DNA from 2 places in the Microbacterium sp. NPDC076895 genome. Region 2 is predicted to be linked to the other one. Evidence: predicted binding sites of a transcription regulator. Region 2 holds the regulator's gene; the other holds the start of a gene.
What was found. Region 2 encodes HrcA, which represses chaperone genes, less so after heat shock. Its sites were predicted from a motif close to TTNGCACTCGNNNNNNNCGAGTGCNAA; they were not measured.
Positions count from the first base shown of each region.

Region 1: a site for HrcA is predicted at 10,683-10,709, ahead of groES (co-chaperone GroES). Genes of this name have one in related genera too.

Region 1 covers NZ_JBFBMQ010000003.1:48,564-62,958, forward strand. The annotation lists gene AB0O89_RS03475 (hypothetical protein) at 1-601, shown strand, start outside; gene glmS (glutamine--fructose-6-phosphate transaminase (isomerizing)) at 734-2,587, shown strand; gene AB0O89_RS03485 (holo-ACP synthase) at 2,757-3,143, shown strand; gene alr (alanine racemase) at 3,140-4,279, shown strand; gene tsaE (tRNA (adenosine(37)-N6)-threonylcarbamoyltransferase complex ATPase subunit type 1 TsaE) at 4,276-4,782, shown strand; gene tsaB (tRNA (adenosine(37)-N6)-threonylcarbamoyltransferase complex dimerization subunit type 1 TsaB) at 5,081-5,770, shown strand; gene rimI (ribosomal protein S18-alanine N-acetyltransferase) at 5,767-6,285, shown strand; gene tsaD (tRNA (adenosine(37)-N6)-threonylcarbamoyltransferase complex transferase subunit TsaD) at 6,282-7,382, shown strand; gene AB0O89_RS03515 (DUF4190 domain-containing protein) at 7,379-7,747, shown strand; gene AB0O89_RS03520 (class I SAM-dependent methyltransferase) at 7,863-9,056, opposite strand; gene AB0O89_RS03525 (PHB depolymerase family esterase) at 9,097-10,440, opposite strand; gene groES (co-chaperone GroES) at 10,792-11,088, shown strand; gene rarD (EamA family transporter RarD) at 11,470-12,411, shown strand; partial or broken gene AB0O89_RS03540 (metal-sensitive transcriptional regulator) at 12,415-12,606, opposite strand; gene AB0O89_RS03545 (heavy metal translocating P-type ATPase) at 12,603-14,395, opposite strand, start outside.
Region 2 covers NZ_JBFBMQ010000005.1:97,714-112,108, forward strand. The annotation lists gene ybeY (rRNA maturation RNase YbeY) at 1-74, opposite strand, end outside; gene AB0O89_RS06010 (PhoH family protein) at 71-1,099, opposite strand; gene AB0O89_RS06015 (HIT domain-containing protein) at 1,164-1,511, opposite strand; gene AB0O89_RS06020 (16S rRNA (uracil(1498)-N(3))-methyltransferase) at 1,564-2,301, opposite strand; gene dnaJ (molecular chaperone DnaJ) at 2,304-3,419, opposite strand; gene hrcA (heat-inducible transcriptional repressor HrcA) at 3,468-4,502, opposite strand; gene hemW (radical SAM family heme chaperone HemW) at 4,613-5,821, opposite strand; gene AB0O89_RS06040 (DUF1990 family protein) at 5,821-6,465, opposite strand; gene lepA (translation elongation factor 4) at 6,476-8,323, opposite strand; gene AB0O89_RS06050 (alpha/beta hydrolase) at 8,399-9,124, shown strand; gene rpsT (30S ribosomal protein S20) at 9,232-9,492, shown strand; gene holA (DNA polymerase III subunit delta) at 9,548-10,576, opposite strand; gene AB0O89_RS06065 (ComEC/Rec2 family competence protein) at 10,586-12,934, opposite strand; gene AB0O89_RS06070 (helix-hairpin-helix domain-containing protein) at 12,986-13,564, opposite strand; gene leuS (leucine--tRNA ligase) at 13,658-14,395, opposite strand, start outside.

The DNA of each region.
Region 1 (14,395 bases), on a different contig from region 2:
GGATGCGACAGAGTCGCTGTTCTCGTCTGCGTCGGTCCTCGCACAGATCGCTTTGCCCGCAATCGTCGGGATCTGCAATCGCGAGATGGAGTCGGATGCTCGGGTCGGGTGCGACATCCCACCGAGCGCCCGAACCGTCTTCGCTGTCGCGGGTGACGGCGGCCAGGCGCTGCGGGCGGGCTCCGCGGAGCTGTCAAGCGTGCCGGAGTGGCCGAGCAGCCTGAAGGTTCACGCGATTGCCGGCGATTACCGCATTCACCTGACGGCGGGGCTCGTGCCTCCCGAGATCCTCACGGCTCTGCGCGACGCAGCGGGGGTCTTCGGGTTGGATGTGAGGCCCATTGTCGACGAGGAGATCGAGGCGGGAGATGGCATCGTCGAGGTGAGTTCGGCGACAGCGGATGCCGACTCAAGCTTCATCGCGCGCTGCGACGTGACTGTCGATCTCACCACCACGGGAGGGTCGGCGACGTTCGGCGATCTCACCGATCGGTTTGGGGGAATCCCGCCGCTGGCCGGCCCGTGTGCGCACGATCGCCTGTTCGAGAATGACGACGTCGCGCGGGATATCGTCGCGACGCTCGGGGCGTCCCGCGGGTAGCGCTGTCGCGACGCTCGGGGTGTCCCGCGTCGGGTGCTGTCGCGACGCTGGGGGCGTCCCGCGTTGGGTGCTGTCGCGTATTCCCGGCGGCGGCGCAGGATGGGGGCGTTCGCGCCCCGTAGCATGTGTGGAATGTGTGGAATCGTCGGCTACGTCGGGCCCCGTGAGAGCCAGCCCATCCTCATCGCCGGGCTGTCACGGCTGGAGTACCGCGGCTACGACTCGGCCGGTATCGCCGTCATCGACGGTGACGGGAACCTCGGGATGCGCAAGCATGCCGGCAAGCTCAGTGTGCTGCGTGAAGATCTCGCCGAGCACCCGCTCCCCGCGGGGACGACGGGGATCGGCCACACGCGCTGGGCGACCCACGGTGGCCCCACGGATGCCAACGCTCACCCGCATCTCGCCGATGATGACAAGCTCGCGCTGATCCACAACGGCATCATCGAGAACTTCGCCGCGATCAAGAACGAGTTGCGCGAAGAGGGCTTCGAGTTCCGCAGCGAGACCGACACCGAGGTCGCGGCGGTGCTGCTCGGACGCGAGTATCGGGCGCACGGTGGCGACCTGGTCGCCGCGTTCCGTTCGGTCGTGCGCCGCCTCGACGGCGCCTTCACTCTTCTTGCGATGCACCGCGACAACCCGGGCCTCGTGGTCGGTGCCCGGCGCAACTCGCCCCTGGTGATCGGACTTGGCGAGGGCGAGAACTTCCTCGCATCCGACGTCGCCGCCTTCGTCGAGCACACGCGTCAGGCTCTCGCGATCGGTCAGGACGAGATCGTCGCCATCACCCCCGACGGCGTCGAGGTGACGGACTTCGACGGCAACCCCGTCGGCGTCGAGCCGTTCGAGGTGCTGTGGGATGCGGCAGCCGCCGACAAGGGCGGATGGTCATCGTTCATGGCGAAGGAAGTGTCGGAGGAGCCCGAGGCCGTCGCGAACACGGTGCGGGGCCGCATCCGTGACGGGGTCGTGTCGATCCCCGAACTCGATGGCCTGGACGAGCTGTTCGCCGGTATTACCCGCGTCATCGTGGTGGCCTGTGGCACGGCAGCCTATGCCGGGATGGTCGGCAAGTACGCGATCGAACAGTGGGCGCGGGTGCCTGCGGATGTCGAGCTGGCCCACGAGTTCCGCTACCGCGACCCGGTCATCGGATCGGACACTCTCGTCGTCTCGATCAGCCAGTCCGGTGAGACGATGGACACGCTCATGGCGGTCAAGTACGCGCGCGAGCGCGGCGCCAAGACCCTGTCGATCTGCAACACGCAGGGGGCGACGATCCCGCGCGAGTCTGACGCGATCGTCTACACGCACGCGGGCCCCGAGGTTGCGGTCGCCTCGACCAAGGCGTTCGTCGCGCAGATCACGGCGCTCTACCTCCTCGCCCTGCACATTTCGCACGTGCGCGGGACGCTCAGCGACACCGAGATTCGCCAGCAGGTTCTCGAGCTCGAAGCGGTTCCCGACAAAATCACGCGAGTGCTCGAGAGTGAGCAGGAGCACATCGAGCAGTTCGCGCGCTGGATGGGTGACACCCAGTCCGTGTTGTTCCTCGGTCGTCACGTCGGCTATCCGATCGCGCTCGAGGGGGCTCTCAAGCTCAAGGAGATCTCCTACATCCACGCGGAGGGGTTTGCAGCGGGCGAGCTCAAGCACGGTCCCATCGCCCTCATCGAGCCCGGTCAGCCGGTCTTCGTGATCGTGCCCTCGCCGCGTCACTCACCGCTGCTGCACTCGAAGGTTGTCTCGAACATCCAGGAGATCCGCGCTCGCGGCGCCCGCATCATCGCCGTGGCCGAAGAGGGGGATGCCGCCGTGCTTCCCTACGCCGACGAGGTGCTGCGCATCCCGCTGGCAGACCCGCTGTTCGAGCCGCTGCTCGCCGTCGTGCCGCTGCACATCTTCGCCATGGGCCTGGCCACAGCCAAGGGTCTGGACGTCGACCAGCCCCGCAACCTCGCGAAGTCCGTCACGGTCGAGTAGCTCCGGGAGCGCTGTTTCGGTCGGACGAGGCAGCCTTGGTCGGATGCTGTGCGCTGAGGCATCCGACCAACGTCGATTGATCCGACGGATGCACGCCGCGCCGATATCGGCCAGCGGTAGGGTGGCGGATGCTGCGGCATCCGTCACCGCCGCCGGCTGAGGAGAGTCCATGATCGTCGGGATCGGCGTCGACCTTGTCGACATCGAACGCTTCGAACGGACGATAGCGCGCACCCCGAAGCTGCTGGTGCGGCTATTTTCGCCCGCCGAACGGATGCTGAAACCGCGGTCGCTGGCGGCCAGGTACGCCGCGAAGGAAGCGCTCATCAAGGCGCTCGGCGGGTCGGACGGGGTGCACTGGACCGAGATCGAAGTCACTCCCGAGCCATCCGGTCGGCCGTGGTTCACACTCACGGGCTCGACGGCCGAGGTCGTCGCCGCCCGATCGATCACGACCCTGCACCTGTCGATGTCGCACGACGCACACCTGGCCACCGCCTATGTGATTGCAGAATCAGCCCAGGAACGCCGCATCGCTGAGGAGGGAGTGGCATGAGCGTCATGCCGGGGTCGAGATTGCCCGAGGGGATGCTGCGCGAGGCATCCGTCGACGTCGCCGCGATCGCGGCGAATGTGCAGCACCTGCGACGGATGACGAACTCCGAGGTCATCGCGGTCGTGAAGGCCGATGGGTATGGCCATGGGGCGACGAGGTCGGCTGTCGCGGCGCTCGCGGGCGGTGCAACCCGGATCGGCGTCTCGGACATCACCGAGGCGCTCGCCCTGCGCCGTGCGGGCATCACAGCCCCAATCCTCGCCTGGCTGCACGCGCCCGGCACCTCCTTCCGCGAAGCCGCCGCAGCTGGCATCGAGCTCGGCATCTCGAGCTTCGACCAGTTGCAGCGGGCCTCTGCCGCGGCATCTGTCGACCGGCCCGTCGGGGTTCACCTCAAGCTCGAGACCGGACTCGGTCGCAACGGCGTCGCGCCGGCGGACTACGGCGTCGTCTTCGCCGAAGCCGCGCGGCTCGAACGCATCGGCAAGCTGCGGGTGATCGGCCTGTTCAGCCACCTCTCGAACACGAGCGACGACGACGACCGGGCGGCGCTACGGGTGTTCCTGGATGCCGCGGGCTCGGCTGCCGCGCTCGGTCTGGCGCCTCCGCTTCGCCACCTCGCCGCCACCCACGCCGCGATCGCCCTTCCCGAGACACGGCTCGGATGCGTGCGGCTGGGCATCGGGATCTACGGCCTGTCGCCTTTCGCCGACCGCACCTCGGCGGACCTGGGCCTGCGACCCGCCATGACGCTGCGGGCAGCGGTTGCCGCGGTGCGCCGCGTGGATGCCGGACACGGCGTCTCGTACGGGTATCAGCACCGCACCGAGCGCGAGAGCACCCTTGCGCTCATCCCGATCGGGTACGCCGACGGGGTGCCGCGAAACGCCTCCGGACGGGGACCGGTCTGGATCGGCGGCAAGCCGTTCGCGGTAGCCGGACGCGTCGCCATGGATCAGTTTGTCGTGGATGTCGGTGACCACCCGGTGGCGGTGGGCGACGAGGCTGTGCTGTTCGGCGACCCGACGCTCGGCGTCCCGTCCGCCGACGACTGGGCGCGCGCCGCCGACACGATCAACTATGAGATCGTGACCCGGATCGGTCCGCGCGTGCCGCGGCGGCAGGTGTCGTCGTGAGCGGCTTGGATGCCCTGATCGGCGACCGGGAGATCACGAGCCCCGCCGACATGCACGCCCTCGGGGTGCAGATGGGACGGATGCTGCGTCCGGGCGACCTCGTCGTGCTCACCGGGGTCCTCGGCGCCGGCAAGACGACCCTCACCCGCGGGATCGGCGAGGGGCTCGGCGTGCGCGGCCCCATCCAGAGTCCGACCTTCGTGCTTGCGCGGACCCACCCGTCGCTCGTCGGCGGGGCGCCGCTGGTGCACGTTGACGCCTACCGCCTGGGATCTGCGGCAGAGCTCGATGACCTCGACATCGACTACGACGGCTCGGTCGTCGTGGTCGAGTGGGGGCGCGGGATGGTGTCGGGCCTGCGCGATCACTGGTGGGATGTCGAGCTGCAGCGCGAATGGCATGGTACGGGCGTCGACACCGCCTGCGGCACGTACTCGCGGGCCACAGAAGACCTCGCCGCCGACGCGCCGCGCCTGGTCAGCATCCGTCGCGAGCCCTCCTGATCGGCGGGGCTCGGCGCTGGTTCGCGCGCTGATCCCACGTGTGCGGCACTTCTGTGCATGCGCGGCGCATTGATGTGCAGCTCATGCATCGTTCAGCCGCACACGTGGGGCAGAGACGGCGGGGCCCGCGGGCTCGTCGGGCCGCGGGCAATGCGCCCCCGCCACCGCGCGGGCGGGCACGTCCGCGCCGAACGCAGGATGAATCAGGTGCCACGCGCTCAAAACACGCCCGCGGCGGCAAGTGAGCCTGCAAACGGCACGCAGCTGCCGGGCGCCCGGGCGCGGATACCCTGGAGAGGTGATTCTCGGCATCGATACCTCGGTCGGCACCGCGGTCGCGGTCGTCGAGGCCGACGGTGTGGTGCTTGCCGAGGCCTCGAGCGCGAACCCGCTCGGGCACGCCGAAGTCATCGGCGATCTGCTCCATACCGTGCTCGGCACGGCGCGCGCCGACGCACCCCTCGGGCACGCCGGTGCCGGCACACCCGGTGAGCGTCTAGAGATCACGGCGGTAGCGGCGGGTATGGGCCCCGGCCCGTTCACCGGCCTGCGCGTCGGCATCGCAGCAGCCCGCACTTTTGCGCTCGGGCGCGGCGTCCCCGTGGTTCCGGTGGTCAGCCACGACGCCGCAGCCCTCGGCATCCTGCTCGATCAGGCCCTCACCGGCGAGGCGGATGGCGAGCGTTTCGCGATCGTCACCGACGCCCGCCGCCGAGAGTTGGCCTACACGGTCTACGAGGGCATGGATGACGACGGGTTGCCGGTCCGGGTTACCGAACCCGCGCTCACCCCGCGCGACGAGATCGAGGCCGTGCTCGCCGGGCTTGGTGCGGAGCGCCGCGACACGACGGCGGTTTCGGCGGCCATGGTCGCGCTGGTGGCCGCGCGCTCGCTGGCGGCAGGACGCGAGGTCGGGCCCCGTGACGCGCTCTATCTGCGCTCGCCCGACGTGACGATATCCGCCGGGCCGAAGAAGGTGGGCGTATGAGCATCCGCCCCGCAACCGCCGACGACCTCGCCGCGATCATGGCAATCGAGCGGGCCTCGTTTCCCTCCGACGCGTGGTCAGAGGCGATGATGGCCGGCGAACTCGCGTCGCCGCATGGCTCATACCTGGTGGTCGAAGAGGCGGGGCGGGTCATCGGCTACGGCGGGGTGCGCGCAGTGCGAGGGGCAGCTGATGCCGACATTCAGACCATCGCGCTCGATGCCGCCGAGCGAGGCACAGGCCGCGGACGGATGCTGCTCGCCGCGCTTCTCGAGTGCGCCCGCAACGCGGGCGCACGGACCGTCTTCCTCGAAGTGCGCGACGACAACCCGGTAGCCCAGGGCCTGTATCGCCGCGAGGGCTTCATCGAGACCGGGCGTCGCCCGCGCTATTACCAGCCCGACGATGTGGACGCGATCATCATGCAGCTCGACCTCGTGGGGTGGGATGCGGCGCGTCGCGAGGCCGCCGGAAATGAACCCACCGCCGTCGCATCCGGGGGAGTGTGCACGTGAGCGCCGCCGAACCGCTCGTCCTCGGGATCGAGACCAGCTGCGACGAGACCGGCATCGGGATCGTGCGAGGACGCACGCTGCTCTCGAACACGATCGCCTCGAGCATGGACGAACACGCCCGCTATGGCGGAGTAGTCCCCGAGGTCGCCGCGCGCGCACACCTCGAGGCGCTGCAACCGACGATCGAAGCGGCGCTCGCCGAGGCGCAGGTCCAGCTCGGCGACATCGATGCCGTCGCCGTCACCTCGGGACCGGGGCTCGCGGGGGCGCTCATGGTCGGCGTGGGCGCCGCGAAGGCGCTCGCCGTTGCGCTCGACAAGCCGCTCTATGCCGTCAACCACCTCGTGGGCCACATCGCGGCAGACCTCCTCGACGTTGACGCGGAGCCGCTGGAGTACCCGACGATCGCGCTGCTGGTCTCGGGCGGGCACACGTCGCTCCTGCTCGTCCGCGATCTCACGAGCGACGTCGAGTTGCTCGGCGAGACCGTGGATGACGCCGCCGGCGAGGCCTTCGACAAGATCGCCCGCATCCTTGGCCTGCCCTATCCGGGAGGACCCGAGATCGATCGTGCCGCGGCATCCGGATCTGACGGGAACGGCGGCACGCGGGCCGGCGACCCGAACGCGATCCGTTTCCCCCGGGGGCTCTCGCGCGCGAGCGACCTGGCCGAGCACCGCTATGACTTCTCGTTCTCGGGGCTGAAGACAGCCGTCGCGCGCTGGATCGAACAGCAGGATGCCGCAGGCCAGCCCGTCTCGACAGCGGATGTCGCCGCATCCTTCCGAGAGGCCGTCGTCGATGTGCTCGTCACCAAAGCGCTGGCCGCGTGCGCTGACTATGGCGTGCCGCGGTTGCTGCTGGGCGGCGGAGTCATCGCGAACCGGCGGTTGCGCGAGGTTGCGCTGGAGCGCGCCGCTGCGGCTGGTGTGACGGTGCGGATTCCGCCGTTGTCGCTGTGCACCGATAATGGGGCAATGATCGCGGCGCTCGCCTCGGAACTGATCATGGCCGGGCGTGCCCCGTCGACGATGGCTTTCGGGGCCGACTCGACCCTGCCGATCACCGACATCCAGGTCGCGGGGGAGGCAGGATGACTGATCGTTCTCGGGGGTTCTCGCGGTTTCCGACGGCCCCGGTCGATGTGCCGACCACCCTCAGCGGCCCCGACCCGTCGCCGGACCACCCGGGGTGGGAACCGGATGCCGGACCCGTCGAGCCCGCGAGCTTCGACCGGGGGTTCGCGGGGTGGGCCCTGGGGTTCGCGATCGTGGGCCTTGCTGTCTCGCTGTTCGTCGGGTGGGGCTTTGTCATCGGGATCGTCGCGATCGTCGCGGGCATCATGGCGCTGCGGCATCCGCAGGACAGCAGGCGCGTCGCCGTGTGGGCTATCGTGCTCGGCGGTGTGTCGATCCTCTACAGCGCCGGCTGGCTTCTCTACGCCTGGGCCGTGCTGACCTGACTCCGGCCAGGGCCCGGGCCCGGTGGATTCGGTCGCGCCGTGTTGTGGGTCGGGTGGGCTGGATGTCGCAGGACGGCGCGACCGAACGGGAGGGGTCGCCCGCCGAGAGGTCAGGTCAGGGGGCGGGCGGAACGCGGTCGGCAAGGACCGCGACGCGGGAGCCCCCGACACGGGTCATGATGAGGGTCGCGGATTCCTCACCCTTCAGCTTGAGGCTCTGACGGAGGGCGGCGGGGTCGACATCCACTCCCCGTTTCTTGATCTCGAGGATGCCGATTCCGCGCTCCTTCAGCGCCCTCGCGAGCTTCTTCGTGTCGGCCGGGAGCACCTCGCGAACCCGGAAGCTCTGCACGAAGGGGCTCGTGACCGCGTCATCCCCGGTGAGGTACGCGATCTTCTCCGCCAGCATCCCCGCCCGAAGTGACCTCGCAACCTGTCCGATCAGCCGGGCACGGATGACTGCCCCGTCGGGTTCGTGGATGAACTGTCCGAGCGTGCGCACCGGCTCGTCCTCGCTGTCGGCGGGCGCCGTGAGCTCGGCGGCGTGCTGCCCGCGCAGGATCAGCGCCGACCGCGTCACGCCCTCGCGCGCGAGCGCGCCCGACCACAGCACGAGCTCGATCGTCGAGCCGTCGGCACTGACCCACTGCGCCTCGTACCCGTCGGGGATGCGATCACGATCGAGTCCCGGCCCGAGCTTTATACCGGCCGGCATCCGGCTGGTGAGTTCGAAGACCCACTCCAGCGGCGGCGACCAGTCGTCAGCGCGCGTGCGTCCCGTCTCGCCCGCCTCGCGCCGGGCGGGGTCAAGCCAGACAGCCTCGACCCCGCTGAGATCCTGCTCCTGAGCGAGCCCGTGGCGCACGGTGACCGCGGCCCCGAACGGTGCGAGATTGACGGTCGCGAGGGCCGCGGTCACCTCGTCGGCGTCGATGGCGCCGACACGGATGCCGAGACTTGCCAGAGCCAGCGCATCACCGCCGATCCCGCAGCCGAGGTCTGCGACGTGCTCGATTCCCGCGCGACGGAACCGCCCGGCGTGATGGGCTGCCACCGACAGGCGTGTCGCCTGCTCGAGACCGGCGCGGGTGAACAGCATCCGTCCCGCGAAGTCGCCGAACTTCGACCGCGCGCGCTCCCGAAGCCGCGCCTGGGTGACCACTGCCGACACCAGATCGGGGGAGTGGCCGGCGCTACGCAGCCGTGAGACGATGCGCGCCACCTCGTCGCTGGAGGAGACCGGGCCGAGGCTGTTCAGCAGGTCGAGCCCCGCCGGCGTCAGCAGCGCCCGCACCTCGGCGATGTCCATCCATCCACCCTAGGTGCGGGCGCTGCACGCGGCATCCGTGTCAGCTGCAGCTGCTTACGAGATCCCAGGAGGATGCCGAGATGCGCTGCAGACTCGTCACGGTGGCATCGCCGAGACCGAGGTAGTCCTGGGTTCCGATCGCGTAATACGGGTTGTAGGGGTTCACCCCGTAGGAGGTGGCCCGCCCCGCAGCCTTGTGGGCGGCGTTCGTTGCGGTGACGCAGTCGCTCGGCGGGACCGTCGGCGTCGGCGTCGGCGAAGGAGTGACCGTCGGTGTCGGTGTCGGCGTTCCGGTTGGTGTCGGTGTGGGTGTCGGCTCGCCTGACCGGTCGACGCGGCGGTTGTTGTCGAAGAAGAACTCCGTCACGTAAGCCGGGTAGTCGATGCTGTTCGCGCTGATGTACGAGCCGCCCGATCCCGCACCGGCTGGCCAGTTGTGGCCGAGCCCGGTGTTCTGGATGACGGAGACCCGAGGCCCTTCGGCATCCGAGTACAGCGTCCCCGAACCCGACGTGTTGGTGCCGGCAAGGCCCGACAGGCCGAAGCTCGAGGTCTGATCGGCGTCGTAGATGTCAGCCATGATCTGACCGTTCAGCGTGTTGTACCCGGGCGCGACGGTCGAGTCATTGCTGCCGTAGACGACCGAGGTCAGCTGCGTGTCGAAGGCGCCGGATGCCGAGCTGGCGAAGCCCGTGCACGTCGATACTCCTTGGTTCTTCGAGACCGCCACCGACGAGATCTGACCGGAGGTGGTGCCCACCGTCGGTCCGGCGTTGATGCCCATGCCGGCGAACACGTCAGGCGCGAGGCATCCCATGACCATCGTCTGCCCGCCCCCGGACGAAAGCCCCGAGACGTACACCTGGTCGGCGTCGATATCGAGGCTCGTGCGGGCGGTGAGTGTCGAGGCCAGCGAAAGCAGGTTGTCGTCGTGGCGCGATGGCGCGCTGCGCGAGTGATTCGCGTCGTAGTAGTCCCAGCAGCCGAGGATGACTCCGCCGTTCGGGGCATCCGGCAGCGCGACGATCATGCCGTACTCGTCAGCAGTCTGTGCCCAGTTGCCCGCGGACTGCAGATCGGATGCCTTCTGCACGCATCCGTGGAGCGAGATCATCAGCGCGCGACCGGAAGGCAGGGCGGCAGCCGTCGTCGGGGTGTACAGGCGCACCGACATCCCGGCGATCGTCTCGGTCGTCCACGTGCCGGTGCCGCCGGTCGAGCCGCCACCCGATCCACCGCCGCCGTTCGTGCAGCCGGGCAGGGTCTCGAATCCCGGGGGACAGGTGATCGCCTGAGCGGCGGGAGCTGCGACGGCCAGGCCCGCCACCGCCAAGCCGGCCGCCAGGAGCGCGCCGATTGCGCGCTTTCGGACACGAGAGAACATGCGTCATCCCTTCGTCGGCGCCCCGGCCATCGCCCCGGGCGCCATCGCACGGTCGTCCCGGTCGGAGCACGGGCATCCCTCTCCAGCGAGCGGATGCCGAGGTGCGTCATCGCACGGCACTCACGGTAACTGAAAGATGATTCATATACCAGGTTAAGTTCGCGTGCATGACAGGACTCTCATCGCCGGTGGATCGGGCGTCGCCGGTCGGGCGCGGGGGCGCTGAAGTCACGGCATCAGGATTGGCACTCGCGTTGCGTGAGTGCCAGAGCTTCAATACACTTGCGTTAGCACTCTCGGTGTGAGGTTGCTAACGAGTCTTGGTATCTCAAGGAAAGCAGAGGTAGACCCGTGTCGGTTTCCATCAAGCCGCTCGAGGACCGCATCGTCATCAAGCAGGTCGAGGCCGAGCAGACCACCTCGAGTGGTCTGGTCATTCCCGACACCGCGAAGGAGAAGCCCCAGGAGGGCGAGGTCGTCGCAGTCGGACCCGGTCGTATCGATGACAACGGCAACCGCGTTCCGCTCGACGTCGCCGTCGGTGACCGCGTCATCTACAGCAAGTACGGCGGGACCGAAGTGAAGTTCGGCGCCGACGAGTACCTGGTGCTCTCGGCTCGCGACGTGCTGGCGGTCGTCGTCCGCTGAGTCGACAACTCTTCGACGGGGCTCGGATGCTGCGGCATCCGGGCCCCGTCTGTTTTGCCCCGCCCATCCCCGCGAGCCCACAGCACCGCGGCCGAGCCCACGCGATTCGCGCGCGGAAACCTGTGGGCTCGGCGACGGAGGTGTGGGTTCAGCAAGCTGGGCAGGGCGCAGCACGCGCAGCGGGGCGTGGCAGGAATCTGCCGAGACTCGGCCGGAGGACACTGCGGCTGGGCGACAGACGCGCGTCGCAGGGTCGCCGGCGCGCCCTAGGCTGAGTGAGTGACGCGCGAATCTGTTCCGGGAGACAGGAGTTCCGTGCCCGCGACCGGTGACATTCCGGCATCTGGGGCGGCAGAGATCGCCGGATCGGATGCCGCGCACCTGGCCCGGGAAGCGCCGGCAGAGGCTGCACGCGAGCGGCTCGTCGGCGGCATCTTCGCGTTCTCGGCGTACTTCCTCTGGGGATTCCTGCCGCTCTACTTCATCCTGCTGGCGCCGATCACCGGCTGGGAGCTGGTCGGCTGGCGCATCCTGCTCTCCCTCGTCTTCTGCATCTTCCTGCTCACCGTCATGCGCGCCTGGCGGCCGTTTCTCGCGATCGTGCGTCAGCCACGGCTGCTCGGCTGGACGGCGCTGGCCGGAGCTGTCATCTACGTCAACTGGCAGGTGTTCATCCTCGCGACCCTGTCGGGTCACGTCATCGAGACGAGCCTCGGCTACTTCATCAACCCGATCGCCACGGTGCTGCTGGGCGTACTCGTGCTGCGCGAGCGGCTGCGCTTGACGCAGTGGATCGCGATCGCGATCGCGGGCATCGCTGTCATCGTCACGATCGTTGGCTACGGCACGGTCCCGTGGGTGGCGCTGACGCTCGCGGCATCCTTCAGCATCTACGGACTGATCAAGAAGCGGATCGGGCCCTCGGTGGATGCCGTCAGCGGCCTCACCCTCGAGTCGGCGTGGCTCACACCGCTCGCGATCGTGCTGCTGGTGGTCACGTCACTGACGACTGGTCTCTCCGTCGGAGCATACGGTTTCTGGCATGTTGTGCTGGTGAGTCTCGCGGGCGCCGCGACAGCCGTGCCGTTGCTGCTGTTCGCCGCCGGGGCGCGGCGTGTGCCGCTCACCGTCGTTGGGCTGCTGCAGTTCATCGCGCCGATCATGCAGTTCATCACGGGGGCCTGGATCCTCGGCGAGCCGATGCCGCCCGAGCGTTGGGTCGGCTTCGCGCTCGTGTGGGTGGCGCTCGCGGTGCTGACCGTCGACTCGGTCGTGTTCGCGCGACGCGCCCGCGGGGTCAGCGACGTCGCCGAATACAGCTGATCCGGTGAGGATGTCGATGCAGTACTTCTCGTCTTCCACCATCGAACGGATGCCGCGAGCCTGCCCCTCGATGCGCTTCAGCCGGTTCAGGTAGCGCTGTTTGTCGCCGATATACCCGTGATGGCCCGCCGGCCCGTGGGCATCATGCTCGGCATCCGTCGCCCCGTGCGGGGTCGTCTCCAGGGTGTCGCTCATCGCGGGCTCCGTTCGTTGGGTGTGGTGCGGGATCCGACAGCCGGGTCAATGCTCTGGAAGCGGCGGAGCCGCAGGCTGTTGCCGACGACGAAGACGCTGGATGCCGCCATCGCCGCACCGGCGATCATGGGGTTCAGGAGCCCGAGGGCAGCCAGCGGAATCGCCGCCACGTTGTAGGCGAACGCCCAGAAGAGGTTCCCACGGATCGTGCGCAGCGTCGCCCGCGACAGCCGGATGGCGTCGACCGCGCCCAGGAGGTCTCCGCGCACAAGCGTCAGGTCGGAGGCCTCGATGGCGGCGTCAGTTCCCGTGCCCATCGCGATACCGAGGTCGGCCTGCGCGAGCGCCGCCGCGTCGTTGACGCCGTCGCCCACCATTGCCACGACTCGGCTGCGCGCCTGAAGCGCCTCGATCTGCGCGGCCTTCTCGGCGGGCAGCACCCCGGCGATGACCTCGCGGATGCCGACCTCATCTGCCACGCGACGCGCCACGGCGTCGTGGTCACCGGTGAGCAGGATCGGCTCCAGCCCGAGCTCGCGCAGCCGGGCGACGGCGGCAGTGCTCGAGGGCTTCACCGAGTCCGCGACGGTGAGGATGCCGCGAGCCTTCCCATCCCATGCGACGACAACGGCGGTCGTCCCGTTCGCGCCGGCGCGCTCGATGGATGCCGTGATCTCGGCATCCGGGTGCACCGACCACTCGGCGAGCAAGCCCAGCGATCCGACCGCGACGGCGTGGCCTTCGACGACCCCCGTCGCACCCCGCCCCGCTACGGACGAGAACGACTCCACCTCGGGAAGCGGGCCCCCGGCCGCCGCGGAACCCGCGATCGCCCGGGCGATCGGGTGCTCGGATGCAGACTCCACCGCACCGGCCAGACGCAGCACCTCGGCGGCATCCTCGCCCGGCACGGGCAGCACGTCCACGAGCGTCATCCGGCCCTCGGTCACGGTTCCGGTCTTGTCGAGCACGACAGTGTCGACGCGCCGGGTCGACTCCAGCATCTGCGGCCCCTTGATCAGGATGCCGAGCTGCGCGCCGCGGCCGCTGCCGACCAGGAGGGCTGTCGGTGTCGCCAGTCCCAGTGCGCACGGGCAGGCGATGATCAGCACGGCGATCGCCGCCGTCAGCGCCAACGCCGTGCCTCCGCCGAGCAGCAGCCAGGTCACGAGAGTCCCGACGGCGATCACGATGACGATCGGCACGAACACCCCCGCGACGCGGTCGGCCAGTCGCTGTACCTCGGCCTTGCCAGCCTGAGCCTGTTCCACCAGGCGCGCCATTTGCGCCAGCTGCGTCTGCTCGCCCACGCGCGTGGCGCGCACCACGAGACGGCCCCCGACGTTGACCGTCGCGCCCACGACCGCGTCACCCTCGCTGACCTCGACGGGAACCGACTCTCCCGTGATCGTCGAGGTGTCCACGGCCGAGGTCCCCGACACGACAACCCCGTCGGTCGCGATGCGCTCGCCGGGGCGCACGACGAATTCGTCGCCGACGCGAAGCTGAGCGACAGGGACCCGCACCTCCGCGCCACCGCGAAGCAGCGCGGCATCCTTCGCGCCGACCTCAAGGAGGGCGCGAACTGCCTGGCTTGCGCGCCGCTTCGCGCGCACCTCGAGGTAGCGGCCCAGCAGCAGGAATGTCGTGACCCCGGCGGCGACCTCGAGGTAGATCGTGTTTCCGGCTTCGCCGGGCTGTGCGATCCATGTGAAGCCGTGCGTCATGCCCGGCATCCCGGCCCCGCCGAAGAACAGGGCGTACAGCGACCACACGTAGGCGGCCGAGA
Region 2 (14,395 bases):
TTGTTCTCGGTGAGCCGAAGAAGGACCGTCTCGTCGACGTCGATTCCGGACTCGTTGGTGATTTCGATCGTCATCGGCGTCCTCGTTTGGGCATGTGATCGCGTGGTCCGGCGGGCCGGCTTGCCCCGCGGCGCTCGGCACGATTGCTGAGCTCGCTCGCCTCGTCGCGCTCTCGCTTCGCGGACAGGCGCCGCTCGTCGTACTCGGAGTAGGCGTCGACGATCCTGCCGACGAGCGAGTGGCGCACGACGTCGTCGCTCGTGAGATACGCGAAGTGGATGTCGTCGATCGTGCTCAGCACCTTCGTGACCAGGCGCAGACCCGATGCCCCCTGCGGGAGGTCGATCTGAGTGATGTCTCCTGTCACGACCATCTTCGTGTTGAAACCCAGGCGAGTCAGGAACATCTTCATTTGTTCCGGTGTGGTGTTCTGGGCCTCGTCGAGCACGACGAACGAGTCGTTCAGTGTGCGCCCGCGCATGTAGGCGAGTGGCGCGACCTCGATTGTTCCTGTCGCCATGAGCTTGGGAACGATCTCCGGGTCCATCATTTCGTTCAGCGCGTCGTACAGGGGACGCAGGTACGGGTCGATCTTGTCCGTCAGCGTTCCCGGCAGGAAACCGAGGCGCTCCCCCGCCTCGACGGCGGGCCGGGTCAGGATGATGCGGCTGACCTCTTTACGCTGCAGCGCCTGCACCGCCTTGGCCATCGCCAGATAGGTCTTGCCGGTACCCGCCGGTCCGATGCCAAACGTGATCGTGGTGTTCTCGATCGCATCCACGTACGACTTCTGCCCGAGTGTCTTCGGACGAATCACCCGACCGCGGCTGGAGAGAATCGCTTCGCCCAGGACCTCGGACGGACGTGGGTTGCCATCGCTTCGCAGGATACGGTTCGAGCTGGATACGTCAGCTGGCGCGAGATCGTGACCGGTGCGCGTCATCGTCAGGAGTTCCTCGACGAGCTCTCGGGCCGCGGCCACAGCTGCGGCGCTTCCCGCGAGAGTGATCTCGTTCCCGCGCACGTGCACGTCGACATCCGGGTGCTCCCGCTCGACCACGCGCAGCAGCCTGTCTTCGGGCCCGAGAAGCTGGACCATGGCTACACCGTCGGCGAACAACCGCTCCGTGACGCGATCTCCGGATTCCGCACTGTTGTCCGAATCAGCCACCGAGACTGCCTTCTGCAAGGTCGCCGCCGAGCACGTGGGCATGCACGTGGAAGACCGTCTGCCCCGCGCCGGGACCGGTGTTGAAGACCAGTCGGAAATCGCCGCTGCCATGCTCTGCGGCGACATCCCCCGCCACCGCCACCATCTCGGCGAGCAACGCAGGATCACCCGCCGCAAGCTCGGTGACATCGCGGTATTCGGCGGTCTTCGGAATGACCAAGAGGTGCAGCGGCGCCTGCGGAGCGATATCCCGGATGACGAACACGTTCTCGGTCTCGCTGAGGATCTCTGCGGGAATCTCGCCACGCAGGATGCGGGTGAAGACGGAGGGTTCGCTCATGCGCTCAGTCTACCGACGGCCTCTCCGGCGGGCCCAGCTACCACTTGCACGATCACCACCGGCCGAGCGTGCTGCTGAGCACAGCGATTGCCGCGGGTCCCGCTGTGGAAGTACGCAATACATGCTCGCCCAGGCGCACGAGCGTCGCGCCCGCAGCTTCGAGGGACGTCAGCTCGCCTGCGTCGATCCCGCCCTCGGGCCCGACGACGATAGCGATATCGCGGCAGTCGGTCGGGTCAGGCATCCATTCGCTGAGACGCAGCGCCGCTGTCGGCTCCAACACGAGCATCCGGGTCGCCGCGGCCCGCTCGCACAACTGTGCAGTCGTCAGCGGGCCGCCGACTTCTGGAAGCCACGCACGGTGCGCCTGCTTGCCTGCTTCCCGCGCGATCTGACGCCAGCGCGTGACACCCTTCTCACGCTTGGCCGCGTCCCACCGCGAAACGCTGCGGGCAGCTTGCCACGGCGTGATGACATCCACGCCGAGTTCGGTCGACGCTTGGACCGCGAGTTCGTCGCGGTCGCCTTTCGCAAGAGCCTGCACGAGCTCGATCCGCACGGATGGACGCGGTACCTCCTCCCGGTTCGTGACGCGAACCAGGACCTCGCGGGCTGCGACGAGCTCGCACGCGCCTTCGAGCCACACTCCTGCTCCGTCACCGAGCGTGACCGTTTCTCCGACGCGGACCCGACGAACCGTGGCGGCGTGGTGCGCCTCAGCGCCGGTGAGGGTCACGGTCTGGCCGGTATCGGCATCCAGCGGTTCGTCGACGACGAAGTGAAGCGGCACGATCAGCCGTTCCGGAACCGATCGCGCAGCTTCGAGAACAGACCCTGATGGAACTCCGCCAGGTGAGGCGCGGGAGCCTTCGTGCGCTTGGCGAACTCCTCGATGAGGCCCCGTTCCTTGGCGTCGAGCTTCGTGGGCGTGACCACGTGCACGCCAACGCGCAAGTCACCACGCTGATTGCCGCGCAACGGTGTGATGCCTCGACCCTTGATGGTCAGCACATCGCCCGACTGGACTCCTGGACGCACCTCGAGGTCCACCGGCCCGTCGAGGCCCTCGATCGTCGTGGCCGCGCCGAGAACGGCATCCGGCATCGACACTTCGAGCGTTGCGAGCAGGTCGTCACCTTCGCGGCTGAATACCGGATGCGTCGCGACGGAGACCTCGATGTACAGGTCGCCCCGCGTCCCACCGCCCGGTCCGACTTCGCCCGATCCGGGAAGCTGAAGCCGCAGGCCCGTGTCAACACCGGCCGGAATGTCGATCGACACGGTGCGACGAGCCCGAACGCGACCCTGCCCCTGACACGTCGCGCACGGGTACGGGATCGTCGTGCCGTACCCCTGACATGTGCCGCACGGCTGGGAGGTGACGACGTTGCCAAGCAGGCTTCGTACGGTGCGCTGGATGTGGCCCGTGCCGTGGCAGATATCGCAGCGAACCGGCGTTGTTCCGGGTTGCGTGCACGAACCATTGCAGGTCTCGCACATGACGGCGGTGTCGACGTCGATGTCGCGATGGACACCGAATACGACATCCTTCAGGTCGAGGTCGACGCGAACCAGCGCATCCTGGCCCCGCTCTTTGCGAGACCGCGGGCGCCCGCCGCGAGCAGCGCCCCCTCCCCCGAAGAAGCTCTCGAAGATGTCGCTGAAGCCACCGAAGTCGCCGGCTCCGCCGAAACCACCGTTCTGGCCGCCGCCCATGTCGTAGCGCTGGCGCTGCTGCGGGTCACTGAGCACGTCGTAGGCATGCGTGACGAGTTTGAACCGCTCGGCAGCGTCCTCCCCCGGGTTCACATCCGGGTGAAGCTCTCGGGCCAGGCGGCGATATGCCTTCTTGATCTCTTCGGGCGACGCGTCTCGCGACACGCCAAGGACCTCGTAGTGGTCAGCCACGGTCACCTTTCTGCATCCCGCGTGTTGTCGCGGGCAGTTCGTACGGGCTCATCGGCCCTTTTCGTCCTCGGCGAGCAGCCCCGTGAGGTAGCGCGCTACTGCACGTACCGCCGCGAGGTTGCTGGGATAGTCCATTCGAGTCGGGCCCATCAGCCCGACGCGTGCCCGCGCGCCCGTCGCATCGTAGTCACTTGCGATGACGGATGCCTCCGACAGCCCGAACGCCTCGTTCTCACGTCCGATGCTGGCTGCGAGCCCGTTGTCATCGGCGACCATCTCCCCCATCAGGCGAAGGATCGTCACCTGCTCTTCGATCGCCTCCAGAAGCGGGTAGATGCTTCCGCGGAAGTCGCTCTCGCGACGCGCGAGATTTGCCGCGCCAGCCATCACGAGCCGATCCTGACGGAACTCGTCAAGCTCCTCCTGCACGACTCGAAGGATCTCGGTGACCGCCGACTGGTGGGCGGTGCGCACGTCACTGTCTGCTTGCTCCTCGACGCGCTTCGCCCCCTGACGGACGCTGCGGCCGACAAGCAGTGTCGACACCTCGGCGCGAACGCGCGCGAGATCTGACTCGTCGAGGGCCACGGTCAGAAGCGCGAGGCGTTGTGACACACGTCCCGTATCGGTGACGACGATGACAAGCACCCGGGTGGGCTCAAGTGCCACGAGCTCAACGTGCGTGATGGTCGCCTTGGCAAACGAGGGATACTGCACGATGGCCACCTGGCCGGTGAGCTGTGTGAGTGCCCGCACCGTTCGCGCCAGAGCGTCATCCAGGTCTCCGGGCCCCTGCAGGAAGCTCGCGATGGCTGCGCGCTGGGCCGGTGAAAGGGGCCGGATCTCGGCGAGGTGGTCGACGAAGACGCGGTAGCCCTTGTCGGTCGGGACGCGCCCCGACGAGGTATGGGGTGCCGCGATGAGTTCTTCGTCTTCGAGAAGCGCCATGTCGTTGCGGATCGTGGCCGCTGATACGCCGAACGCGTGACGCTCGACGATGGCCTTGCTTCCGACGGGCTCGCGGGTATCGACGTAGTCCTGCACGATAGCCCGCAGGACCTGAAGCCCACGCTCGCTGACCATGTCGCCTCCTTCCGCATCCGGCGTCGGCCGTTACAGCGGCTCGACGTGGCACTGGCACTCACATCCTCAGAGTGCCAATTCTAGCGGATGCCTCTCCCCCACGCCCTGGATCACGCGGTCAGCGCGCGGACTACCGCGTCAGCCAGCAGTCGCCCGGCACGAGTGAGCACAAGGGTCCCCCGCACCGCCTCGCGACCGTCGACGAGTCCATCCGCGACGAGACCGGCAACGGCTTGTCGGCTCTGCCATGCCAGCTGCGAAACCGGCAGACCCTCCACCGTACGCACCCGCAGCATCACGCGCTCGAGCAGTCGCGCCTCCTCATCGGGGACCTCCAAGCCCGCCCCCGGTGAATCGCCGGCAGCGAGCCGCTGCGCGTAGGCAGCAGGATGCCTGACATTCCAGAACCGCACGCCTCCGACGTGGCTGTGGGCGCCAGGACCGAAACCCCACCAGTCGTGGCCGTGCCAGTACGCAAGGTTGTGCCGCGAACGGTCGGCGGGGGTCCTCGCCCAGTTGGACACCTCGTACCAGTCGTAGCCGGCCTCCTCGAACGCTGTGTCAGCGTGCTCGTACATGGCAGCCTGCAGATCGTCGTCGGGTGTGGCGAGTTCTCCGCGTCGGATGCGGCGCTCCAGCGCAGTGCCCTCTTCGACGATCAGCGCATATGCCGAGATGTGGTCAGTCTCCAGCGCAAGGGCGGCCTCGACGCTGCGTCGCCAGTGATCGAGGGTCTCGTCTGGCGCGCCGTAGATGAGGTCGACACTTACTGCCAGACCACTGTCTCGTGCGGCGCGCACCGCCGTCGCAACGTTTTCGGGTCGGTGCGTCCGGTCGAGCGTCCGAAGCACCTCCGGCACCGCTGACTGCATCCCGATCGACAACCTCGTGACTCCCGCACCGGCCAGTTCCTCGGTGACCTCAGGTGTGACAGTGTCGGGGTTCGCCTCCACGGTGACCTCGGCATCCGGCTCGAGCCCGAAGCGATCCCGCAGGCTTACCAGAATGACTGCGAGGTCGCGGGCAGGAAGCAGCGTCGGCGTTCCCCCGCCGAAGAACACCGTGCTCAGTGGCCTCGGATGGGCAGAAAGGACGCCCGACGCGAGGTCGATCTCTCGAAGCAGCGTCCCCGCATAGTCCTCGCGGCGCGCGCCACGCAACTCCTCGGCCGTGTAGGTGTTGAAGTCGCAGTAGCCGCAGCGGACGCGGCAGAACGGAATATGGACGTATGCAGACAGCGGGGCGGTGGGGTCGATGACCGCCCCGGGAAGCGATCCGTCGCGCGGAACGGGATCGCCGAGGGGAAGCGCTGCGCCCATCAGGGAGCGAACAGCGGCGATACCGCCGTCAGGTAGGCCCGGAAGAGCCGTCGCCGCCGCCCGCGGACGAAGCGCGGTACCAGCCGGTACAGCGTCGATACGGGACGGTCAAATGCGCGCACGGTGAACCAGACCTCGTCGTTATCGCGCCACTCGACCAGGAACAGCTCCTCGCCGCTGACGACAGAGCCGCCCACGGTGCCGAGCGCATAAGCCGTGCGCCGGGGTTCTTCGACGGCCAGAATGACGCGCAGTTCGGCATCCGCGCGGTAGCCGCTGAGCCGGCCGGTGACATGCACTGTAGCGCCGGCGCTGACATACGGAGTGCCCTCGGCGTCGAAACGCTGCTCGGCGTCGCGTCGCGACGGCGCTATCGGCGCGCCATCCGAGTCGTACGCGACGCCGGCGTAGCCGGACCCGGATGCCGGACGGATGTCGGCCAACGACAACCCGGCCCCGCGCAGCGGCGCCCATGACAAGAGCGACTCGGTCGCCGACTCGAATCGTGCCTGACCGCTACCGATCCGCCAGGACTCCTCGGCGGGGACGCTCTTCTCCGGCGGGTACTGCATGAGGTCGGTAGCCTGTGTGGCCCCGACTGCTGCATAGTCGACGGTCTCGTCCCGGAAGGTTCCGCGGCGCATGGCGATCAGACTACTTGTCTTTACCCTCGACGTCCCCCGAGAGCGCTGCGATGAACGCCTCCTGGGGGACCTCGACGCGACCGACCATCTTCATGCGCTTCTTGCCCTCTTTCTGCTTTTCGAGCAGCTTGCGCTTGCGGGTGATGTCACCGCCATAGCACTTGGCCAGCACGTCCTTACGGATCGCGCGGATGTTCTCGCGGGCGATGATCCGCGCCCCGATGGCGGCCTGGATGGGCACTTCGAACTGCTGGCGCGGGATGAGCTTGCGGAGGCGCTCAGTCATCATCGTGCCGTACCCATACGCCTTGTCGCGGTGGACGATGGAGCTGAAGGCATCCACCTTCTCACCCTGCAAGAGGATGTCGACCTTCACGAGATCGGCGGTCTGCGACCCAGCCGGCTCGTAGTCCAGGCTCGCGTAACCCTGCGTCTTGGACTTGAGCTGATCGAAGAAGTCGAAGACGATCTCACCGAGCGGCATGTTGTAGCGCAGCTCTACGCGGTCCTCGCTCAGGTAGTCCATACCGAGCAGCGACCCGCGTCGGGACTGGCACAGCTCCATGACCGTACCCACATAATCCTTGGGCAACAGGATGCCGACCTTCACCACTGGTTCCGACACCTCGGCAACCCGACCGTCGGGGTATTCACTGGGGTTGGTGACGGTGACAGTCTCTCCGGTGTCGGTTGTGACCGTGTAGGTCACCGACGGCGCGGTGGTGATCAGGTCGAGGTCGAACTCGCGCGAGAGTCGCTCAGTGATGATTTCCAGGTGCAGGAGCCCGAGGAACCCGCAGCGGAAGCCGAAGCCCAGCGCAACCGAGGTCTCGGGTTCGTACTGCAGTGAGGCATCCGAGAGCTTGAGCTTGTCGAGCGCTTCGCGCAGATCGGCGTAATCGCTGCCGTCGATCGGGTAGATGCCCGAGAAGACCATGGGCTTGGGGTCGGTGTAGCCCGGAAGGGCATCGGATGCCGGCTTGCGCTGGTTCGTGATCGTGTCGCCGACCTTCGACTGGCGCACGTCCTTCACGCCGGTGATCAGATACCCCACTTCGCCGACGCCGAGGCCCTTGGTCGGGGTCGGTTCGGGACTGGAGACTCCGATCTCCAGAAGATCGTGCGTTGCCCGGGTCGACATCATCTGGATGCGCTCGCGCGGTTCGAGCTTGCCGTCCACCATCCGCACGTAGGTCACGACGCCGCGGTAGGCGTCGTAGACGGAGTCGAAAATCATTGCGCGGGCCGGCGCGTCAGCGTCACCGGTGGGGGCTGGGATCTCAGCGACGATTCTGTCGAGAAGCTCCTCCACGCCCTGCCCGGTCTTGCCACTGACTCGCAGCACATCGGCCGGATCGCCGCCGATGAGGCTCGCGAGTTCAGCCGCGTACTTCTCGGGGTCCGCGGCGGGTAGATCGATCTTGTTGAGCACCGGGATGATGTGCAGGTCGTTCTCGAGCGCCAGGTAGAGATTCGCAAGCGTCTGCGCTTCGATCCCCTGCGCGGCATCCACGAGCAGGACCGCGCCTTCGCACGCCGCGAGCGAGCGCGACACCTCGTAGGTGAAGTCCACGTGACCAGGAGTGTCGATCATGTTGAGGGCGAAGGTGCCGGCATCCGTCTGCCAGGGCATCCGCACCGCCTGGCTCTTGATGGTGATTCCGCGCTCGCGCTCGATGTCCATGCGGTCGAGGTACTGCGCACGCATGTCGCGATCAGAGACGACGCCCGTGATCTGCAGCATGCGGTCGGCCAGGGTGGACTTGCCGTGGTCGATGTGCGCGATGATGCAGAAGTTGCGGATCTGCGCGGGCGGCGTAGCTGCCGGCTGCAGCGGCGTAGAGGCACGGGGGGACATATCCGCACGATTCTACCGGCGTGCGCACTGTCGCATCCCCCTTGCCTCACGGCGACGGCGGGCTACTCTACCGACATGGCGGTCGCGGTGGTTCTCGTTCACGGCATCCGCACCTCCCGCACGATGTGGCGGGCGCAAGAGCAGTACCTGATCGAGCGCGGTAACCCCGTGACAGCCGTCGACCTCCCCGGGCACGGGTCGCGGATGAACGAGACGTTCTTGCTCGACGGTGCGTTCGCAACGATCGATGAGGCCGTGCGCCGTGCCGCGGAGGAACACGGCACCGTCCTGCTGGTCGCCCACTCGATGGGCGGACTGCTCTCGATCGAGTACGCCGGGCAAGAGGATGCCCCTCCGATCGCCGGCCTGATTGCCGCATCATGCACGGCCATTCCGCGCGGTGCCGCACTGCAGACCTATCGACTTCTCGCCCGCGGGTTCGACTCGCTCCCGAACCGCGGAGCGTGGCTCAGTGAACGGGTGCTGGATGCCACGCTGCCACCAGAGACACGGGCGGACTTCGGCGCTGGGGGCTATGCGCTCGACGCGCAAGACACGGCACTTCGCAGTTTGTCGGTGCTGGACCTGCTGTCGGCCCTCGGCCGGATCGAGGTCCCACTGTGGTTCGTGAACGGCCAGTTCGACCAGCTGCGGGTCAACGAGCGGCTGTTCACGCGGGTCGCACCGGATGCCGAACTGATCGTTGTGCCGCGGACGAGTCACTTGGTTACGGCCATGCGTCCTCGAGTGTTCAACGCGGTCCTGAACCTCGCGCTCACGACCCTCGAACAGACCTGGTAGACTCGCTGATTGGCTTGTGTGTGGGTTTTACCCTCACGATCGCTGGTGGACGCCCCTCTCTCGTCGCCGGCAGTCCATCCATCACTCGAACGAAAGAACGTCTCCACGTGGCGAACATCAAGTCGCAGATCAAGCGCAACAAGACCAACGAGAAGGCTCACGAGCGCAACAAGGCAGTCAAGAGCGCTCTGAAGACCGAGGTGCGTCGCACCCGCGAGGCCATCGCCGCCGGCGACAAGGCCGCCGCCGAGAAGGCTCTGGCCACGGCGACCAAGAAGCTCGACAAGGCAGTCAGCAAGGGCGTCATCCACGCCAACCAGGCTGCAAACCGCAAGTCGGCGATCTCGAAGCAGGTCGCGGCTCTCTAAGCCTCACGCTTCATGCAAAGCCCGCCCTTCGGGGCGGGCTTTGTCGTTCTGGACGTCAGCTCCCGAACTCGCTGCGCGTCGCGACCACGGTGACGAGTCGCTCGAGAGCGAAGATCGGGTCACGCGAGGCACCCTTGACCTCGGCATCCGCTCGCGCCGCAGCTTGGATGGCTCGGCCCAGAGATTCCTCGTTCCAGCCGGTGAGATCCCGGCGGGCACGGTCAACCTGCCAGTCCTTCACCCCGATCCGGGCCGCGATCGCGGCAGAGGACTCGCGCAGGCCGGCAACACGCGCCATCGTCCGCAGCTTCGACGCGATCGCCGCGACAAGCGGCACCGGGTCAGCTCCGCTGGCCAAAGCGTGCCGCAGCGTAATGAGCGCCTCGCCGTAGCGTCCCGCGATGGCGGTGTCTGCCACGGCAAAGGCTGTCGTTTCGACGCGTCCGCCGTAATAGCGCCGCACGATCTCGTCGGTCACATCACCATCGACATCCGCGATGAGTTGCTGGCATGCCGCGGCGAGCTCGGTGAGGTCGTCGGAGAACGCCGAGACGAGCGCACGGAGGGCGGCAGGCGCGATCCGCTTGTTCGCGGAAGAGAACTCGGCAGCGGCGAAGTCGTAGCGGTCGCTATCGCGCTTGACCGCGGGGCAGGCGATCTCGACAGCATCAGCCTTTCCGCTCCGGATCGCGTCGAGCAGCTTCTTGCCTCGCACGCTCGCGCCCGTGTGGCGCAAAACGACGGTTGCGCCTTCCTGGGGCGACTCGAGGTAGGCCACGGCTTCGGTGAGGAACGAGTCGGATGCCTTCTCGACTCCGAAGACGCGCACGAGCCGAGGCTCACCGAACAGCGACGGCGACGTGACGGTGAGCAGCGTTCCCGCCACGTAGTCGTCGGCACGCAGATCAGTCACCTCGACGGCGGGGTCCTCTGCGCGGACGTAGTCACGCAGACCCGCAATCGCACGCTCTGCGCAGACGTCTTCGGGACCCGAGACCAGCACGATGGGAGCAGGACGCGGATCACGCCACGGTACCTGCCGGATCGCCGACTTCGAGGAACTCGAGCGACGGGGTGCAGCCATGCCGAAAGCCTAGCCGCCACCCACGACAGACGCCGCCCGCTCCCGCCATAGAGCGAGGGTGTCGCCCTCTCCGACGACCGCCACGATCCCGTCCTGGTCGGCGCGCCCGACGGCACTGCCCTGCAGCATTGCGATCGTCGTCGTGGTGGGGTGACCGTAGGTGTTGTCGGCTCCCACCCCGATGAGCGCGACGCGCGGCGCGATCTGCTCGTAGAGACCAGGATCCTGATCAGCGCTGCCGTGGTGGGACACCTTGACGACCTCAACGACGCCGCTGACACTCGCGCGCAGCATCCGCTGCGGATCCGCCGAAAGATCGCCCAGGAAGAGCGATCGTGGGACGCCACCGCCTTCGATACTCACGGTCACCGACGAGTCATTACCCGCAGCGAACAGCGCCGTGGCACGCGGCCAGAGCACGCTCCAGTGGGCGCCACCGAGCGTTCCCGTCATCCCCTCCTGAGCCGACACCACCTGCGCTCCAGCGGCCGCGAGCTCTTCCAGGAGCCGTTCGTCGGCGCTTCCGTCGGTCGGACCGTGCAGCACGGTTTCGGCGCGCCCGATCACCGCCTCGGTGCCGCCGACGTGGTCTTTGTCGAAGTGCGTCAGGACGAGCAAGTCGAGGCGTGTGACGCCGACCCGGTCGAGGCATGCGCTCACCAGCGCGGGGTCGTGACCCGTGTCGATGAGCGCCGTCGCGCCCTCGCTGCGCACGAGCACCGCGTCTCCCTGGCCCACATCACACATCAGAATCGACCACTCGCCGGGGATGCCCCACCGCTGCGTGATCGTGGTGACAACGGTCGTGGAGGTCCAGACGGTGACGAGAGCTGCGAGCAGCAGCGCCGAGCCACGACGGATGCGGGCGGACCGGGGGCTCTGTGCGGGTAGGCCGAGCGCGAGGGCGACGAGTCCGCCCACCACAGCGAGTGAGAGAGCGCCCACGAGTCCGCTCACCCAAGGAACGCGTGCGAAGGGCAACCCGCTCGCGACATCCGCGATCCCGGCGATCCAGGCTGCCGGGAGCCACGCGAGTGCTGCCAGGCCGCTCTGCAGCACCGGGAACGGCGCGGCCAGGCACGCGGCAAGCCCCAGCACCGTCGCTGCGGGGGCGGCGGGCGCGGCGAGAAGGTTCGCCGGCACACCCCAGAGGGGCACCGTTGGGTCGATCAGCACCAGCAGCGGTCCGCACGCCAGCTGGGCGGCAAGCGGCACGGAGAGGGCAAGCGCCAGCGGCGCCGGCATCGCACGCGTCAGCCCCGATGCAAGCGGTCGGGCCAGCGTCAGAAGCGCCGCCGTGGCAGCCACGGAAAGCGCGAACCCCAGTGAGCCCGCCAACCAGGGGTCGAAGAGCAGGAGCAGGACCACGGCCGCGCTCAGCAGCGCGACCCCCGCGCCAGCGCGACCGAGCAGGACCGCGAGCATGGCGATTCCTGCCATCATCGCGGCGCGGACGACGCTGGGCTCGGGCGTGACGAGGATGACGAAGCCGACAAGCGCACCGAGACCGGAAACGACGCGGACCCGGCGCCCAGCCCCGAGTCCAGCCGCAACGACGAATGCGATCCCCACGACGAGCGCACAGTTTGCGCCCGACACTGCGGTGAGGTGGGATAGCGAGGATGCCTTCATGTCGGCATCCGTCTGGGAGCTGACCGCTGAGGTATCACCCACCGCGAGTCCAGGAACGAGCTCTCCCCCGCCGCCGGGCAGACCCGCGGCGGCTCGGACCAGCGACTGCCGGAGGTCGGCTGCGATGCGCAGGATGCCGGTGGGTGGTTCGACGACCTCTATCTCGTGCGCCAGGATCTGAACAACGGCACGATCTCCCGGATACGCCGGCCTGCTCGTTCCATTCATCCGTGCACGTGCGCCCACATCCAGCCCGCTGCTGACCTGCTCGCCCGACACGCGTACTGCCGCGTCAGTCCAGCCGGAGATCGCACCTCCATCAGCCCCGATGAGTCGGATCGACGCATCGAACGCGCGCTGGCCGCCCGCGCGCGGCTCGACCTTGCCGCTGACGATCGCCTCGACCTCGACGACACGCGAGCCGCTTCCGAAGGCTTCGAGCGCGGCATCCCGCCCCGGCTGCGCCAACGCAACATGGATGCCGACCCCAGCTGCCGCCGCCAGCGCCACAACGACAACAGACAAGACGCCTGCCGTCGCAAGGGAGCGCCGATACACGCCGCCAGCCTCCGACGCCGCGGTCGAGGAGCGCGGTCGCGAGATCGCACCGAGCACAACTCCCCCACCGACGCCGGCCGCCGCCAGGGCCATGACCGCCATCGGCGCGAGCGCAGGAGCGTTCACCAGCACGAAAGCCGTCGCCCATGCCACCACCGCGGCCGGCACGAGCCGCGCGGCACGCCATCGCCGCCCTCCGCTCAGCACAGGGCGGCCCGCTCACACCGTGACGAGATCACGAAGGGACTCGAGCATCTTGGGTCCGATCCCGGAGACCGACAACAGATCATCGACGCTCGCGAACCGCCCGTTCGCCTCCCGCCACTCGATGATCCGTCCGGCAATGGCTGGCCCCACGCCCGGGAGCGTGTCGAGCGCTCCTTCATCCGCGCTGTTCAGGTTCACCCGGCCGTCGGCCGTGACACCGGCAGGTCCAGCTGCCGGTGCCTCCCCCACGCGCGGCACGATCACCTGCTCCCCATCCGATACGGGGCGCGCAAGATTGACCCCGGCAGCCTCGGCATCCTCGGCGAGTCCTCCTGCCGCAGCCACCGCATCGACGACCCTCGCATCGGCGTGCAGAACGTACAGCCCTGGAGCGTTCACAGCTCCCGAGACGTGGACATAGAGCGAGGTGGACGCCGTGGCCACCGTCACCGGCGCTGGGGCCAATGACTGAGCGGATCCGGCACCCCGAACGATCCCCACGATCACCGCGATCGCAAGAGCGCCATGGGCCAGAATGACGACAGCACCGACGCCCCAGCGACGTCGCTCCTCGCGCGCAAGCCCACCCACATCGCGACGCTATGGCGATGACTCAGTCACCGAGCGACGGGGGGACCGAAGCGGTGCAGAAGCTCTCGCAGACCTCCCGTGGGGAGGAAGGCGTCAGCTCGTGCTGAAGCTGACGACCTTCGGAGCGCGAACGATGGCCCGTGTGATGTCGCGTCCGGCGAGCGAGCGGAGCACCCGTTCGTCGGCGCGAGCGAGAGCCTCCAGGTCGGCGCCGTCGATCTTGGCAGAGACCTCGAGCGTCGCACGTACCTTGCCGTCGATCTGCACGACCGCCGTGACCGTGTCTTCGACCAGCAGCGTCGGATCGGCCTGACGCCACCCGACGAGCCCGACGAACGGCTCGTAGCCGAGCGCTTCCCACATCTCCTCTGCCGTGTGCGGGGCGAACAGGTCGAGGATCATCGCCACAGCCTCGGCTGCTTCCCGCACCGCCGGGTCTGCGGGGCCCGCACCGGTGTCGATGGTTCTGCGGATCGCGTTGACCAGCTCCATCAGCCGCGCAACGACGACATTGAACTTCGTCTGCTCGACGAGGCCCGGAGCCTCCGCCCAGAGGCGGTGGGTGATTCGGCGCAACGCGACATCACCCTCCGCCCAGACGACATCCGGCTCGCTCGTGACCTCTTGCGCGATGCGCCACGCGCGAGAGAGGAACTTCTGCGCACCCGTCGTGGAGACATCGGCCCAGTCTTTGTCGTCCTCGACGGGGCCCGCGAAGGCAAGAGCCACGCGCAGCGCATCGGCACCGTGCGTCGCGAGCTCCTCGTGGAAGAGCACGAGGTTGCCCTTGCTCTTGGACATCTTGGAGCCGCCGAGAATCACCATGCCCTG